Regions from separate parts of the Pantoea sp. YU22 genome, predicted to be linked through region 2. Evidence: predicted binding sites of a transcription regulator. Region 2 holds the regulator's gene; each other region holds the start of a gene.
What was found. The regulator ArgR, encoded in region 2, controls arginine synthesis, uptake and breakdown. The targets are predictions, from matches to a motif close to ANTGAATAAAAATACANT.
Positions count from the first base shown of each region.

Region 1: the regulator ArgR is predicted to act here: its motif matches at 2,649-2,666, upstream of argF (ornithine carbamoyltransferase).
Region 3: the regulator ArgR is predicted to act here: its motif matches at 2,850-2,867, upstream of argC (N-acetyl-gamma-glutamyl-phosphate reductase).

Region 1 is NZ_RYDU01000002.1:255,960-261,383, reverse strand. Features, by position in the region: gene pyrI (aspartate carbamoyltransferase regulatory subunit) at 1-436, opposite strand, end outside; gene pyrB (aspartate carbamoyltransferase) at 449-1,384, opposite strand; gene argF (ornithine carbamoyltransferase) at 1,616-2,623, opposite strand; gene rraB (ribonuclease E inhibitor RraB) at 2,787-3,215, shown strand; gene miaE (tRNA isopentenyl-2-thiomethyl-A-37 hydroxylase MiaE) at 3,278-4,039, shown strand; gene EKL29_RS05620 (GNAT family N-acetyltransferase) at 4,054-4,557, opposite strand; gene EKL29_RS05615 (hypothetical protein) at 4,654-5,424, shown strand, end outside.
Region 2 is NZ_RYDU01000024.1:32,054-37,477, reverse strand. Features, by position in the region: gene mscM (miniconductance mechanosensitive channel MscM) at 1-1,399, shown strand, start outside; gene mdh (malate dehydrogenase) at 1,515-2,453, opposite strand; gene argR (transcriptional regulator ArgR) at 2,875-3,345, shown strand; gene yhcN (peroxide/acid stress response protein YhcN) at 3,819-4,082, shown strand; gene EKL29_RS21105 (YdgH/BhsA/McbA-like domain containing protein) at 4,174-4,440, shown strand; gene yhcN (peroxide/acid stress response protein YhcN) at 4,536-4,799, shown strand; gene EKL29_RS21095 (barstar family protein) at 4,857-5,126, opposite strand; gene EKL29_RS21090 (NAD-dependent succinate-semialdehyde dehydrogenase) at 5,176-5,424, opposite strand, start outside.
Region 3 is NZ_RYDU01000011.1:11,192-16,615, reverse strand. Features, by position in the region: gene ppc (phosphoenolpyruvate carboxylase) at 1-1,369, opposite strand, end outside; gene argE (acetylornithine deacetylase) at 1,655-2,803, opposite strand; gene argC (N-acetyl-gamma-glutamyl-phosphate reductase) at 2,972-3,976, shown strand; gene argB (acetylglutamate kinase) at 3,992-4,768, shown strand; gene EKL29_RS15230 (argininosuccinate synthase) at 4,792-5,424, shown strand, end outside.

The DNA of each region.
Region 1 (5,424 bases), on a different contig from region 2:
CAAAGGCTTTCTCGCAATATTTGCAGGTAAGCTGCACCTCTTCGTCGCGCTTTTTCACCGCGAAGCTGGAGAAAACCGGCTCGCTGCGGCTGATGCAGTTGCCGTTTGGGCAGGTCAGCACGCGCTCGATGCGCTCCGGCAGCGTCGGCGCGATTTTCGCGACCACTTCATAGTCGTCGATACGGTTGACCGTCGCGTGCGGCGCATAGACCGCCAGCTGGTTGATCTGATCCTCGGTAAGAAAGGTGTTTTCAATCTTAATCAGATCTTTGCGCCCCATCTCGCCGGAAGGGAGGTTAAGGCCGATAGTGATGCGCTGGTCGGTTTCGGTGAGGCGAAACAGCGACAGCAATTTAAACCCGACCTGCGCCGGAATATGGTCAATGACCGTACCGCGCTTGATCGCTTCTACCTGCAGTTTGTTGTCGTGAGTCATGGCGATTGCTCCTTACAGATCCTGTTCGCTGTTGAGTACCAGCGCCAGCAGAGCCTGACGCGCGAAGATGCCGTTGCCCGCCTGCTGGAAATACCAGGCGTAGGGCGTTTTATCCACGTCGGTGGCGATCTCGTCAACGCGCGGCAGCGGATGCAGCACTTTCATATTGTCGCGGGCGCCAGCCAGATCCGCCGCGCGCAGGATAAACTGCGCCTTAACGTTGGCGTATTCGGACGGGTCGAGACGCTCTTTCTGCACGCGGGTCATATAGAGAATATCGGCGTGCGGGATCACCGCTTCGATGCTGTCGTGGCGTGACCAGACGATGCCGCGTTCGTCCAGCATATCGGTGATATAGGCGGGCATCGCCAGCGCGTCAGGCGCGATAAAGTAGAAGCGATTGCCGTCAAACTTCGCCAGCGCCTGCGTCAGTGAGTGCACCGTGCGGCCATATTTCAGGTCGCCGACCATGGCGATGCTCAGGTTATCCAGACGGCTCTGCGTTTCGCGAATGGTGAAGAGATCCAGCAGCGTCTGCGTCGGATGCTGGTTGGCGCCGTCCCCGGCGTTGAGGATCGGTACGCCGCCGGAAAATTCAGTGGCGAGGCGCGCCGCGCCCTCCTGCGGATGACGCATTACGATGGCGTCAACGTAGGTGCCGATAACGGAAATCGTATCCGCCAGCGTTTCGCCCTTCTTGCCGAGCGAGGTATTACTGCCGTCGGCAAAGCCCACCACCGACGCGCCCAGACGGTGAATAGCCGTTTCAAACGACAGGCGCGTGCGCGTCGAGGCTTCAAAGAAGCAGCTGGCGATAACCTTATGCTTTAGCAGCTCCGGCTGCGGACTGGCTTTCAGCCGCGCGGCGGTGTGCAGCACCAGCTCCAGTTCGTCGCGGCTGAGATCGTTAATGGAAATAATGTGCTTGCGATATAACGGGTTAGCCATAGCTCGCTCCTCTGCGCTACCGAATTGCGGACAAAAAAAAGCCCCTGCTTAAGGGGCTTTTTTTACGATCGGGTTGATGACGGAAAAAACAGGGGCACCGCCTGCGTTCAGGCGTGATGTCGCGTGAATGTTTGCGCTGCGCTGTTGCATGCTTCCTCCGGCAAATTGGGGCGCATTATACCCGTCCGGCATTTTGCATCAAGCGAAAACGTTTGCGGGGCGCCTGCTGACTTATGCCTGGCTAAGCGTCGCCACCATGACCGCTTTGATGGTGTGCATACGGTTTTCCGCCTGGTCGAACACGATGCTGTGCTCTGATTCAAAGACCGCGTTGCTGACTTCCATACCGTCGTGCAGGCCATACTGTTCGGCCATCTGGCGGCCCAGCGTGGTCTGATCGTCATGAAACGCAGGCAGACAGTGCAGGAATTTTACCTGCGGATTGCCGGTCAGCTGCAGCATCGCCTGATTCACCTGATAGCCGCGCAGCAGCGCGATGCGCTCTTCCCATACCGCTTTCGCCTCACCCATAGAGACCCAGACATCGGTATAGATAAAGTCCGCACCCTTGACGCCTTCGGCGATATCTTCGGTCAGCGTGATTTTACCGCCGGTTTTCTGCGCCGCCTGGCGGCAGGCCTCGACCAGCTCCTGCTCCGGCCAGCAGCCCTTTGGCGCGACCAGACGCAGATCCAGCCCGGTTACCGCCGCGGCCTCCAGCATGCTGTTGCCCATGTTGTTGCGCGCGTCGCCGACGTAGACCAGCGTCATCTCATGCAGCGCTTTGCCCGGCAGGTGCTCCCGCATCGTGAGAAGGTCGGCCAGCAGCTGAGTAGGATGAAATTCGGTGGTCAGGCCGTTCCATACCGGCACCCCGGCAAATTCCGCCAGCGTCTCCACCAGCGCCTGGCCGTAGCCGCGATACTGGATGCCGTCATACATGCGCCCCAGCACGCGCGCGGTATCCTTCATCGACTCTTTATGGCCGATCTGGCTGCCGCTCGGGCCGAGGTAAGTAACGTTAGCGCCCTGATCGTATGCGGCAACTTCGAAAGAGCATCGGGTACGGGTCGAGTCTTTTTCGAAGATGAGCGCGATGTTTTTACCTTTCAGGCGCGGCGTTTCGTTACCGTTTTTTTTAGCGTGTTTTAATTCAGCGGCGAGGTCGAGCAGGGAAGTGATATCGGCCGGGGTGAAATCCAGCAGCCGAAGGAAGTGGCGTTGAAAAAGCTGACTCATAACGGGCTCCAGTGCATCCATTCTGATTGAATGAAAATTCAATTTAAACGTATGAATATTCATTTTCAACCCCAGCGTAAAGAAACTTTCCGTTTTGAGTAGTGGCGCGCCGGGCAGTGTGGGAAAATACTTGTTTATTGCCGAACACTGAGGGGAATTCGCCATGGCATATGAAGCATTGCTGGAAGAGCAGCGTGAAGAGACACGCCTGATCATTGATGAGCTGCTGGAAGATGGCAGCGATCCGGATGCGCTCTATACCATTGAACATCATCTCTCCTGCAACAACTTCGACTCGCTGGAGAAAGCGGCAGTCGACGCGTTCAAGCTGGGTTATGAAGTGACCGAGCCGGAAGAGCTGGAGCTGGAGGACGGCACCACGGTAATGTGCGTCGATATCCTCAGTGAATCGGCGCTGAAACCTGAGCTGATCGATGCGCAGGTAGAGCAACTGGTTAATCTGGTGGGCAAATATAATGTCGACTACGACGGCTGGGGCACCTACTTTGAAGATCCCGACGCCGAAGACGAAGATGACGACGAAGAGGGCGACATTATCGACGGCGACGAAGATACCGGCGTACGTCACTGATTTTCCTGGCGGAGCCTCGCGCTCCGCCTTTCTGTTTTCTGCTTTCTGCCTTTTAAACTGCCATGAACTACGCACCGCTGCTTGAGCCTGTCTATCAGTTTTTACTCTGCCGCACGCCACAAGCCTGGATTGACGAGGCGCGCAAACCGGAAAACCTGACGCTGCTGCTGACCGACCATCTGGTTTGCGAGCTGAAAGCGGCGCAGACCGCCACCTGGCTGATCCGTAAATATGTCGCCGACAAGCCGAGCGGCGAGGCGATCCTCGCCTGGCTTAAGCCCTATGAAGATTTTATTTTCCGCGAGCACCCCGACAGCCAGTTTATTCAGGCCCATAAGAATCTGTCTAAAAGCATTATCGTGCGCAACGAGCTGCCCTGGGCGGACGATCTGGTAGAGAAAATGGTGCTGCTGATTAAAGAGGAGCTGCACCACTTTTATCAGGTGTGGGAGATTATGCAGGCGCGCGGGTTGCCCTATAAAAAGATTACCTCCAGCCGCTACGCCAAAGGACTGCTGCGCGAGATCACTACCCACGAGCCCGATACGCTGGTGGACAAGCTTATCTGCGGTGCCTATATCGAAGCGCGCTCCTGCGAACGCTTTGCCAGCCTGGCGCCCTGGCTGGATGCGGAGCTGGAGAAGTTCTATATCTCGCTGCTGCGTTCGGAAGCACGCCACTATCAGGACTATTTAGCCCTGGCGGCGCAGATCTCGCCGAAAGATATCACGCCGCGCGTGCGCGCCATTGGCGAAGCGGAGGCGAAGCTGATTAGCGAACCGGACCCGGAGTTGCGTTTTCACAGCGGCGTGCCGGCATTCTGACAGGCAAAGCGCGGCTACAGCGCTTTCAACATTCTGTATTCGCAGTCGCCATGGCCGGTACAGCCGAGCGCACTGTCGATGCGCTCAAATCCCAGCGATTCATACAGCTTAATGGCGCGCGTTAAGCTGCCGGTGGTTTCCAGATAGCAGCGGCGGAAGCCGCGCTGACGCGCATGCTCCATGGCGCGCAGCGCCAGCTCGCGTGCTACGCCAAAGCCGCGCACCTCCGGCAGGAAATACATCTTTTGCAGCTCGCAGATATCGGGCGCGCTACAGGCGAGCGGGGCGATACCGCCGCCGCCCATGACCTTTCCCTGCTGCTCCACAATCCAGTAGGCGCTGTGTTCAGCGCTGTAAAGTTCGTACAGGCTGTCGAGCTGCGGATCGGCCACGGTATAGCCTTTGTCGGCGGTCAGGCCGAACTCCGCAGAGACGGTGCGGATCACCCGGGCGATATGGGGATTGTCGGCAGCGCTAATGGCGCGCAGCGTCAGTAAAGGCTGAGTTGCAGGGATCATAGCGAAATAACGTGGTTAACATCGGTTAGACATTCACCAGAAATAGCATTATCGTTGGACAAAAGCAATATTCATTATGGCGCATGGAGGCATTCAATGATTTTTCCCCGTATTTTTAAAATTATCAAAGAGCTTTTCCCGCTTTTTATTATTGCAGGTTTTATTAACGTATGGGGTTATTTAAAATGGATTGGTAGGCTGGATGTTTTTCCGCTTATCATTAATAACGCTTCTGGCGTAATTGCTGTACTCATTACCTCACTGCTTTTCTTTAGCGTTTTTTCCATGACGCTGCTTTTGCCTTCTGGATTTTGCACCCTGTCAGGAACGCAGAGTAAGAAAAAAACTAAATTAAAAATCAGATACAATGAGGGATGTTGCGCCATTACCGCACTGACTGCAGTGTTAGTGGCTTTTACACTTCTTTTTCTGGATAAGTTGCCAATTGGCTGGATAGTGGGGATTGCAGCTGCTGTCGCGTTGCTGGTGCATATTTATGTTAATAATAAACTCAACCGACAAAGACAGCAGCATCGTCGTTACCTGATAGCGTGCCGCGAAAGAATAAGAAGTCGCTCTGCGCCGCTAAAGCCAAACGTCAGACGGCGATTTGTGCTGGAAAAGTTCAAAGCGAGTGCGGTGTTTATTAATGTTTCTTACACCCTGTATGCGTTAATGGTCGCCCTGTTTTCCATTGTGCCTCTGGCCTTTCTGATGCAAGGTAATATCTATTTCTCACATGAGAAGCCGTGGGTGCAATATCTTATTATAGTCGCGATTTATATTTTGCTTTTCATGCCCGCTTTATTTTCACTTTTGACGAACAGAATCAAAGCTCAGCATGGCTTCAAAGCCGTCATGGCTTTT
Region 2 (5,424 bases):
GTCGATTGTCACCGTCAGCCTGAAACGCGCCGGTATCCCGCTCTATCTGGATAAAGAGGGCAACGGCGATAACCTCGTGAACCGCGTGCTGTGGAACCTGATGATCGCTATTCCGCTGGCGGCCGCCCTCGCCGCGGCGATCGGCTATCTGGCGACCGCGCAGGCGCTGCTGGCGCGGCTGGAAACCTCTGTCGCCATCTGGTTCCTGCTGCTGGTGATTTACCACATCATCCGGCGCTGGATGCTGATTCAGCGCCGCCGCATCGCCTTTGACCGCGCGCGTCAGCGCCGTGCCGATATGCTGGCGAACCGCGCGCGTCACGAAGATGAGAAAGACTCGGCCGCGCAGAACGGCGAGGTCGAGGTAGATGAGCCGATTATCGACCTCGACGCCATCAGCGCGCAGTCGCTGCGGCTGGTGCGATCTATCCTCACCCTGATTGCGCTGGTGTCGGTGATTGTGCTCTGGTCGGAGATTCACTCCGCGTTCGGCTTCCTCGAGAACATTCGCCTGTGGGACGTCAGTACCACGGTGCAGGGCGTTGAGAGCATTCAGCCTATTACGCTGGGCTCGGTGCTGATTGCGATTCTGGTGCTGATTATCACCACGCAACTGGTGCGCAATATGCCGGCGCTGCTGGAGCTGGCGCTGCTGCAGCACCTTAATCTGACGCCGGGTACCGGATACGCCATCACCACCCTGACCAAATATGTGCTGATGCTGGTCGGCGGCCTGATTGGCTTCTCAATGCTCGGCATTGAATGGTCGAAGCTGCAGTGGCTGGTCGCCGCGCTTGGTGTGGGACTCGGTTTTGGCCTGCAGGAGATTTTCGCCAACTTTATCTCCGGCCTGATTATTTTGTTTGAAAAGCCGATTCGTATCGGCGATACGGTGACGATCCGCGATCTTACCGGCAGCATTACGCGCATCAATACGCGCGCTACCACCATTATCGACTGGGACCGTAAAGAGATCATTGTTCCGAACAAAGCCTTTATCACCGAACAGTTCGTCAACTGGTCGCTCTCCGACTCGGTGACACGCGTAGTATTGACGATTCCTGCGCCCGCGCATGTGGACAGCGAAGAGGTGACAACGGTACTGAGGCAGGCGTGCGAGCGCTGTAGTTATGTGCTGGATGTGCCGGCCCCGGACGTCTTCCTGGTTGATTTGCAGCAGGGTATCCAGCTGTTCGAGCTGCGTATCCATGCTGCGGAGATGGGTCACCGCATGCCGCTGCGTCATGAGCTGCACCAGCTGATCCTGAAAGGCTTTGCCGAGCACGGCATCGAAATGCCCTTCCCGCCTTTCCAGGTGCGTATGGAGACGCTGGGTAAAAAGTCACCCGCCAGCAACGGCTCGCCGTCATCGCGTACGTTTAAATCGGGTGGGCTTTAACTGAAACGCCGCGCTACGTTATAACCGCGCGCAGTCAGGCTTATATTCTTCCCGGTAAACAGAGGCCCGCGAATGCGGGCCTCGTCAGAAGAGAAATAGCGCTAAACCGGCGCGCTTACTGCTTCACAAACTCTTCGCCCTGCGCGATATCTTTTCTCAGCGTCTCCAGCATGCCGTTTAACGCCTGCTTTTCAAACTCGCTGAGCGAGCCGATAGCGCGTCGCTCCGCAATACCCTTTTTGCCCAACAGCAGCGGCTGCGAGAAGAAGCGGGCATACTCGCCATCTCCTTCTACGTAGGCGCACTCGACGATGTTCGCCTCGCCCTGTAGCGCGCGTACCAGCGATAAGCCGAAGCGCGCCGCCGCCTGGCCCATCGACAGCGTCGCGGAGCCGCCACCCGCTTTCGCCTCGACCACTTCCGTACCAGCATTCTGAATACGTTTTGTCAGGCTGGCGACCTCTTCGTCGCTGAAGCTCACCCCTTTCACCTGTGATAACAGAGGCAGGATAGTGACGCCGGAGTGACCGCCAATCACCGGCACCTCAACCTCATTCGGCTGTTTGCCTTTCAGTTCAGCGACAAAGGTATTCGCGCGGATGATATCCAGCGTTGTGACGCCGAACAGACGATTTTTGTCATACACCCCATGTTTTTTCAGCACGTCAGCCGCGATCGCCACCGTGGTGTTAACCGGGTTGGTGATAATGCCAATAAGCGCTTCAGGGGCGGTTTGTGCCACTTGCTCGATAAGGTTACGCACAATCCCTGCGTTGACGTTAAACAGATCGGCGCGATCCATGCCCGGCTTACGCGCCACACCCGCCGAGATGAGAATGACGTCCGCGCCATGCAGCGCAGGCGTCGCATCTTCGCCGCTAAAGCCCTGGATTTTGACTGCGGTGGGGATATGGCTGAGATCTACCGCCACGCCAGGCGTTACCGGCGCGATATCATAGAGCGTGAGTTCGGAACCCGCAGGAAGCTGGGTTTTTAACAGAAGGGCGAGCGCCTGACCGATTCCGCCAGCAGCGCCAAGAACGGCAACTTTCATTCTGTACTCCTTATTAAGGTGGGGCAGAGTAGAGCCGAATTTCCATCTGTGTCCAGACCTGAATCAACTTCTCAGACGATGACAAACCCACTGTTCATTATGCGTGCCGCAGCACTTAATCTTATGGGTTGCTACTTTGTCAGCACAACGCGCCTGAATGACCGACAACGATGTCGATAGCAGATAGAGCACGGCCGCGATAGCTATACATTCAGTACACCTCAATTGTATAACAATTCCGCAACCTTCGCTTACCCCGCCCGCACCGTTTTTGGTCTGCGCAGAAAATTTTGTTATCATGAGCGCCCGCAATACGCGGCGCCTGCCTGCTTCATCGACCAATTGCATAAAAATTCATTCATATGCATAATAATTTATCTGCCGTCGGCGGGCGTTCGGCATTTTTCTTTACTGGTAGCTTATGCGAAACCCATCAAAACAAGACGAATTGATCAAAGCGTTTAAAGCCTTATTGAAACAAGAGAAATTCAGTTCTCAAGGCGAGATTGTGCAGGCGCTGCAGGAAGAAGGCTTCGACAATATCAATCAGTCGAAGGTCTCTCGTATGCTGACTAAATTCGGCGCGGTGCGCACGCGCAACGCCAAGATGGAGATGGTTTACTGTCTGCCTGCGGAACTTGGCGTGCCAACCACTACCAGCCCGTTAAAAAACCTGGTGCTGGATATCGACTATAACGATGCGCTGATCGTGATCCGCACCAGCCCTGGCGCAGCGCAGCTGATTGCTCGCCTGCTCGACTCGCTGGGCAAAGCGGAAGGCATTCTCGGCACTATCGCTGGCGACGACACGATTTTTATTACGCCAGCGCGCGCTTTTACCGTCAGGAAGCTGCATAGCGCGCTTCTGACGGTGTTTGAACAGGAACTTTAACCGCTTTACGCGACCGGCACTCCGCGCTGCTGGTCGCTTCTCTGACGACAACATCCCTCTATTCCCTGCTAATTCTGTCAGTTGCCTTATTCATTTCCCTGCTGTTTTCGCTGCTGATGTTGGTCATACCTTTTAGCCTGCTTACCCTTTCGCGCTATTTTACGCTGCTTTACACTACGCAATTAGCGGCAACGCCCAGATCCAAATCAATAACCAGCCACATTCACCACGTTCTTTCGCACAAAAAGATAAAGTCACTTACCATTATGTTTTTAAAGGAATTTAAGGCTGAAAGGCTATTTTTTATCCGTTTTTTATAACTATAAAGAATAAAAATGAGTCATAAGGATAAAGAATAACAACTAAACATTATTAGGCAGGTATTAATTTCAGGCGTTATTAGTTCTATACTTCTTTTCGTGACGCAAATCACATCAAACAAAAAGACAAAAACAGACGACGAGGAAATATATATGAACGTTAAAACTACTATCGCAACCCTGAGTATTCTATCAGCACTGTCATTCGGCGCATTTGCAGCAGAATCTGTTAACTCGCAGCAGGCGCAAAATCTGCAGTCTATCGGTTCAGTAAGCGTAAGCGGCGTAGCCGGTTCTCCTGCACAAATCAATGACGAACTGAATGCGAAAGCAGAGCAGCAGGGTGCCAGCGCGTACCGTGTTATCGAGGCCTATAACAATGGCAACTACCACGCGACTGCTGAGCTTTATAAATAAGTTCGTTAACCAGACAACGTTGTAACGGCGACCTTATTGAAGCGCGCATTGCGCATCGGGTGCCTAATCGATGAATTCAGGAGAGTAGACCATGAAAACCAAATCCATTATCGCCTTAGCAAGTTTAACTGCCGTTCTGTCGTTCGGTGCCAGTGCAGCCAGCCTGGTATCAAATCAACAGGCTGAAACGCTGCAGCCGCTGAACCAGACTATCAGCATCAGCGGCCATGACGGCGACCAGACCAATATTCGTCAGGCGCTTTCTCAGAAAGCCGATGCGCAGGGCGCCAGCCACTATCGCATCATTGAGAATAACCAGGACGATACCTATCACGTCACGGCTGAGCTTTATAAATAATTAACCGATCGGGCGCCCATGCGACGCCTGGCTATATCGACGACCCGCACTCTGATGCCAACCGCAGGTTGTTGATTGTAATGAGGAGATGAATTATGAAAATCAAAACAACCATCGCAACCGTTAGTCTGCTTTCCGTAATCGCATTTGGCGCTCAGGCAGCGCAACTGATTACTGGCGATCAGGCGCAGACTATGCAGCCTGCGGGAACAGTGACCATCAGTGGTACAGCCGGCTCGCCGATGGATTATCGCGCGCAGCTTTCTCAGAAAGCCGATGAACAAGGTGCCAGCGCCTATAAAGTGATCGAAGCGCACACCGGCGACAGCTACCACTTCACTGCCGAACTTTATAAGTAATTCCTCGTCAACTACTGACGAACCCCTTGGCCCCGCTTGTCGGGGCCCTTTTTCGGGTTACTTAATATTAAAGCGGAGCTGGCCTTCCAGCTCCTCTTCCGCCTCGTCAAAGAGCAGTATCAGCGCACCATAGCGCCGCTTCTGCCCCTTTCCAAGATGAATAAATTCAATTTCCAGCGGCATCGGCAGCTCTTCGCCGGTGAGCACGTCCCATAACGCGTCCAGATCGCTGATGCGGTGCGCATTCAGAGCGAAGCGCTCGCTAAACTGACGAAAAAAATGCGACTGGTCGACAATCTCGTTAAAGTCGAAACGCTCGGTTTTCATAGTGAAGGCTCCTGTCCTTCCTTACCGGGCGGCCGGAGCCGCCCGCGCGTTAATTTTCGCTCAGGCCGCCAATATGCAGCGCTTTGACTTCCAGATACTCCTCCAGGCCAAGCACTGACCCTTCTCGTCCCAGCCCCGACTCTTTGACGCCGCCGAACGGCGCCAGCTCGGTCGATACCGCGCACTCGTTGATGCCAATCATGCCGCTTTCAAGCGCGGCCGAAACGCGAAAGACGCGCTGCAGGTTTTGGGTATAGAAATAAGCCGCCAGTCCGAATTCCGTATCGTTGGCGCGGCG
Region 3 (5,424 bases), on a different contig from region 2:
TCTCCAGCACTTCGCGCGTTTCGTCGCTCGGCTCCCAGTGACGTGGCAGCAGCGGCCGTTTGGAATTCAGCTCGCGCACCAGGAAAGCCTGTTTATCCGCTTCCGACCAGCTTTCATAGTCGCCGAGGCCGAGATAGCGGGTCACTTCAGCAATCGCTTCGGTATGACGCGTACTCTCCTGACGCAGATCGATGCGCACCAGCGGCACGCCGAAGCACTTCACGCGGCGCAGCGTATCCAGCAGCTGACCGTTGGCGATAATGCCCATGTCGCACTGCTGCAGCGACTGATAAATGGCGTAAAGCGGATCCCACAGCTGATCGTTGGAAACCAGCAGATCGGCCGGGCGCGGCAGACGCTCGCCTTTCAGGCGGCGTTCAAGCCAGGATTGCGTCGTAAGCAGCTGGCTGCGCATACGCTTCAGGATGACACGGTAAGGCTCAATCGCCTCTGGATCGCCGCACAGCTCGCGCACCTCTTCGCTGCATTCAGACATTGAAAGCTCAGAGATCAGCACGCCGATATCGCGTAAAAAGAGATCGGCGGCTTTCCAGCGGCTGAGCTGCATGGCGTGGCGCGTCACTGTGGCGGTAACGTTCGGGTTGCCGTCGCGGTCACCGCCCATCCAGGAGGTGAATTTTACCGGCACGAAATCTACCGGCAGTGTGACGCCGAACGCCTCTTCAACCTGTTCGTTCAGCTCGCGCAGAAAAGCAGGCACGCCTTCCCACAGGCTGTTCTCCACCACGGCGAAACCCCATTTAGCTTCGTCGATCGGCGTTGGACGGTATTTACGGATCTCATCGGTGTGCCACGCCTGCGCCACCAGTTGACGCAGGCGGCGCATAATCTGGTTGCGTTCATAGTCTGAGATATCGCTGTGATCGAGCTGCTTCAGGCAGCTGTTTACCTCGACCAGCTTATGGATCAGCGTGCGGCGAGTGATCTCTGTCGGGTGCGCAGTCAGCACCAGCTCCAGCGACAGCGACTCGATCGCTGCGCGAATATCATTCTCGCTGACGTCAGGCTGCTGCTTAAGGCGATCGAAGGTGGTTTTCAGCAGTTCGGGATGGTTCGCGCCATCGCCGCTGCGCGAAATGGTCTGATACTGTTCGGCGACGTTGGTCAGGTTAAGAAACTGGCTAAAAGCGCGCGCGACAGGCAGCAGTTCGTCGTTCGACAGATTTTGCAGCGTGTTAAGCAGTTCCTTGCGATGAGTGTCATTTCCCGCACGGGATGACTTTGAGAGTTTGCGGATAGTTTCCACCCGGTCGAGGATGTTCTCTCCTAGTGCATCCTTGATCGTATCCCCGAGCAGTTTGCCGAGCATACTGACATTACTTCGCATTGCGGAATATTGTTCGTTCATGTGACCCTGACACCCTTATCGTCTTTGTAAACTTCTACACCCACAGCGCGCGGCAAAGCCGGAACTGCATGAGTAATCACCCACCGGGCATAACATCGGCTTTTATCTAGCCACGTAAACCCGGCGGCGTCAATGCGCTTGAACGCCCGGTAACATGCATCTAACTAGCGGAAATTCAAAGATTTTAATTTGACGGGAGCGGGATAAGTTATTCTTATCAACAAATCCCGCGTTTAGACCAGGAAATTTACTTTCTTAACAGTGAATTGCCCTGTTTATTGCGTATCAGTGGCAAAAATGCTGTACAACCTGCGCGATCAGCGATCGAGTCGGCTTAATAAATGCGGTATCGATAAATTCATCAGGCTGGTGCGCCTGGTTGATCGATCCCGGCCCCAGAACCAGCGTCGGACACAGCTCCTGGATAAAAGGCGCTTCGGTGCAGTAGTTGACGACCTCGGTCGGCGTGCCGAGCAGTTTTTCCACCACGGCGACCAGTTCGTGATTGGCCGGACATTCGTAGCCCGGAATCGGCGGGTGCAGCTCGCCGACGGTGAGGCGTCCTGGCCAGCGTGCGCTGACCGGTGCCAGCGACTCGTTCAGCAGCCCTTCCAGATCGCTTAGCGTCAGGCCCGGCAGCGGACGAATATCCATGTGCAGCTCGCAGCATGCGCAGATGCGGTTCGCCGCGTCGCCGCCGTGAATATGGCCGAAGTTCATGGTGGGATAAGGGATCGCGAAACCGTCGTGGTGATAGCGCTCTTTCAGGGTATTGCGCAGCTGCATCAGATGACCGATGGCATCGTGCATCAGCTCGATGGCGTTGACGCCGCGCGCCGGATCGCTGGAGTGGCCCGACTGGCCCTGTACGCGGATAACGTGCGACAGATGGCCTTTGTGCGCGCGTACCGGCTTCAGCGAGGTCGGCTCGCCGATAATGGCGCAGTCGGGGCGAATGTTCGCCGTTTCAGAAAAATATTTCGCGCCCGCCATAGTGGTTTCTTCATCAGCAGTGGCAAGAATATAGAGCGGCTTGCTGAGTTTGCTGACGTCGACATCGCGCAGCGTGTCGAGAATAAAGGCGAAGAAGCCTTTCATATCGGCGGTGCCCAGCCCGTAGAGCTTGTTGTCGTGCTCCGTCAGGGTAAAGGGATCGCGCGTCCAGCGCCCCTCGTCGAAAGGCACCGTGTCGGTATGTCCCGCCAGCAGCAGGCCACCCGCGCCGCTGCCGGTGCGCGCCAGCATATTGAATTTATGGCGCGTGCCTGGCACGGGCTGCACTTCAACGCTGAAGCCCAGGTCGCGAAACCAGCCTGCCAGCAAATTGATTAAAGTTTCATTGCTCTGATCCAGCGCCGCATCGGTCGCGCTGATGGTCGGAGTCGCGATCAGCTGGCGGTAGAGTTCGATAAAAGGCGGTAATTTTGTCTTCACTGTTGACGGTCCTTGAGTTAGGATGTATCAATATTCATGCAGTAATAGTGAATAAAAATACATTAACGCCGGTTGGCTGGGAAGCAGAAATCCTCCGCAAACGGCATCGTGGGCAACGGGGCAAGGCCGCGACCCGGAACGTGTGACTGTAAAAAGGTATACAGCCTGATGTTGAATACGCTGATCGTTGGCGCCAGTGGTTACGCTGGCGTAGAGCTCGCCACCTTCCTCAATCGTCATCCACATATGAACATAACCGCTTTGGCGGTTTCAGCGCAAAGCCCGGATGCCGGAAAGCGTCTGTCGGATCTGCATCCGCAGCTGAAAGGCGTGGTGGATCTGCCGCTGCAGCCGTTGAGCAGCGCGGCCGAGTGGGCGGACAAGGTTGATGTGGTGTTTCTGGCGACCGCGCATGAAGTCAGTCACGATCTGGCGCCAGCCTTCCTCGACGCGGGTTGCGTCGTGTTCGACCTCTCCGGCGCGTTCCGCGTTAACGACAGCGAATTTTATCAGCGCTATTACGGCTTCACTCACCAGCACGGCGACTGGCTCGATAAAGCGGTTTACGGTCTGGCGGAGTGGAACCACGACAAAGTCAAAGAGGCGCAGCTGGTGGCGGTGCCGGGTTGCTATCCCACCGCGGCGCAGCTGGCGCTTAAACCGCTGGTCGACGGCGAGCTGCTTAACGCCGATCAGTGGCCGGTAATCAACGCCACCAGCGGCGTAAGCGGCGCAGGACGCAAGGCGAGCGTTACCACCAGCTTTTGCGAAGTGAGTCTGCAGCCATACGGTCTGTTTACCCATCGTCACCACCCGGAGATTGTCGCGCATCTCGGCGCGCCGGTAATTTTTACGCCGCATCTCGGCAACTTCCCGCGCGGCATTCTGGCGACCATCACCTGTCGCCTGAAGCCGGGCGTCAGCCATGACGACGTCGCGGCGGCGTTCCACCGCGCCTATCACGACAAGCCGCTGGTGCGTGTCTATGAGCAGGGCGTGCCGGCGCTGAAAGCGGTTATCGGCCAGCCGTTCTGCGATATCGGCTTCGCGGTGCAGGGCGAGCATCTGATCGTCGTCGCGGCGGAAGATAATTTGCTGAAAGGCGCCGCCTCGCAGGCGGTGCAGTGTATGAATATTCGCTTCGGCTTCCCTGAAACGCAGTCACTGATTTAACGGACAAGGATGCATATGACAACTCCATTAATTATCAAACTGGGCGGCGTGCTGCTCGACAGCGAAGAAGCGCTGGCGCGGCTGTTCGATGCATTGCTGGCCTGGCGCAGCGCGCATCAGCGCCCGCTGATGATCGTTCACGGCGGCGGCTGCGTGGTTGACGAGCTGATGAAAAAGCTTTCGCTGCCGGTGAAGAAGAAGAACGGCCTGCGCGTAACGCCTGCCGACCAGATCGACATTATTACCGGTGCGCTGGCGGGTACGGCCAATAAAACCCTGCTCGCCTGGGCGAAAAAATATGGCATTAAAGCGGTCGGCCTGAGTCTGGGCGACGCCGATCTGGTCAGCGTGGCGCAGCTTGATGAAGAGCTGGGACACGTCGGCCACGCCGAACCGGGCGATCCAGCGCTGATTAACACGCTGCTGGCCGCAGGCTATATGCCGATCGTCAGCTCTATCGGCATTACCGACGGCGGCGAGCTGATGAACGTCAATGCCGACCAGGCGGCGACCGCGCTGGCGGCCACGCTGGGCGCCGATCTGGTGCTGCTCTCCGACGTGAGCGGCATCCTCGACGGCAAAGGCCAGCGCATCGAAGAGATGACGGCCGCAAAAGCGGAGCAGCTGATCGCGCAAGGCATCATTACTGATGGCATGATTGTAAAAGTAAACGCGGCGCTCGACGCGGCGCGTACGCTGGGCCGCCCGGTGGATATCGCCAGCTGGCGCCACGCGGAGCAACTGCCTGACCTGTTTAACGGCGTGTCGATCGGCACCCGGATCCTCGCTTAACGACTTAGATTTAGGATGACGACATGAGCACGCAAAATATCAAAAAAATCGTACTGGCATATTCCGGCGGCCTGGATACTTCCGCCATTATTCCCTGGCTGAAAGAGAACTACGGCGGCTGTGAAGTGGTGGCGTTCGTGGCGGATATCGGCCAGGAGCGTAGCGATCTGGAAGGCGTGGAGAAGAAAGCGCTGCAGTCTGGCGCGTCTGAGTGCCACGTTGTCGATTTGCGTGAAGAGTTTATCAGCGACTACGTTTACCCGGTGCTGCAGACCGGCGCACTCTATGAAGGCACCTATCTGCTGGGTACCTCAATGGCGCGTCCGATTATCGCCAAAGCCCAGGTCGAACTGGCGCTGAAAGTGGGCGCAGACGCGCTGTGCCACGGCGCGACCGGCAAAGGTAACGACCAGGTGCGTTTCGAGACCACCTACACCGCGCTGGCGCCGCAGCTGAAAGTGGTCGCGCCGTGGCGTGAATGGAACCTGCGTTCGCGTGAAGCACTGCTGGACTATCTGAAAGAACGCAACATTCCGACCACCGCGTCACTGGAAAAAATTTACAGCCGCGACGAGAACGCCTGGCATATCTCTACCGAAGGCGGCGTGCTGGAGAGTCCGTCTAACGCGCCGAACAAAGATTGCTGGGTATGGACC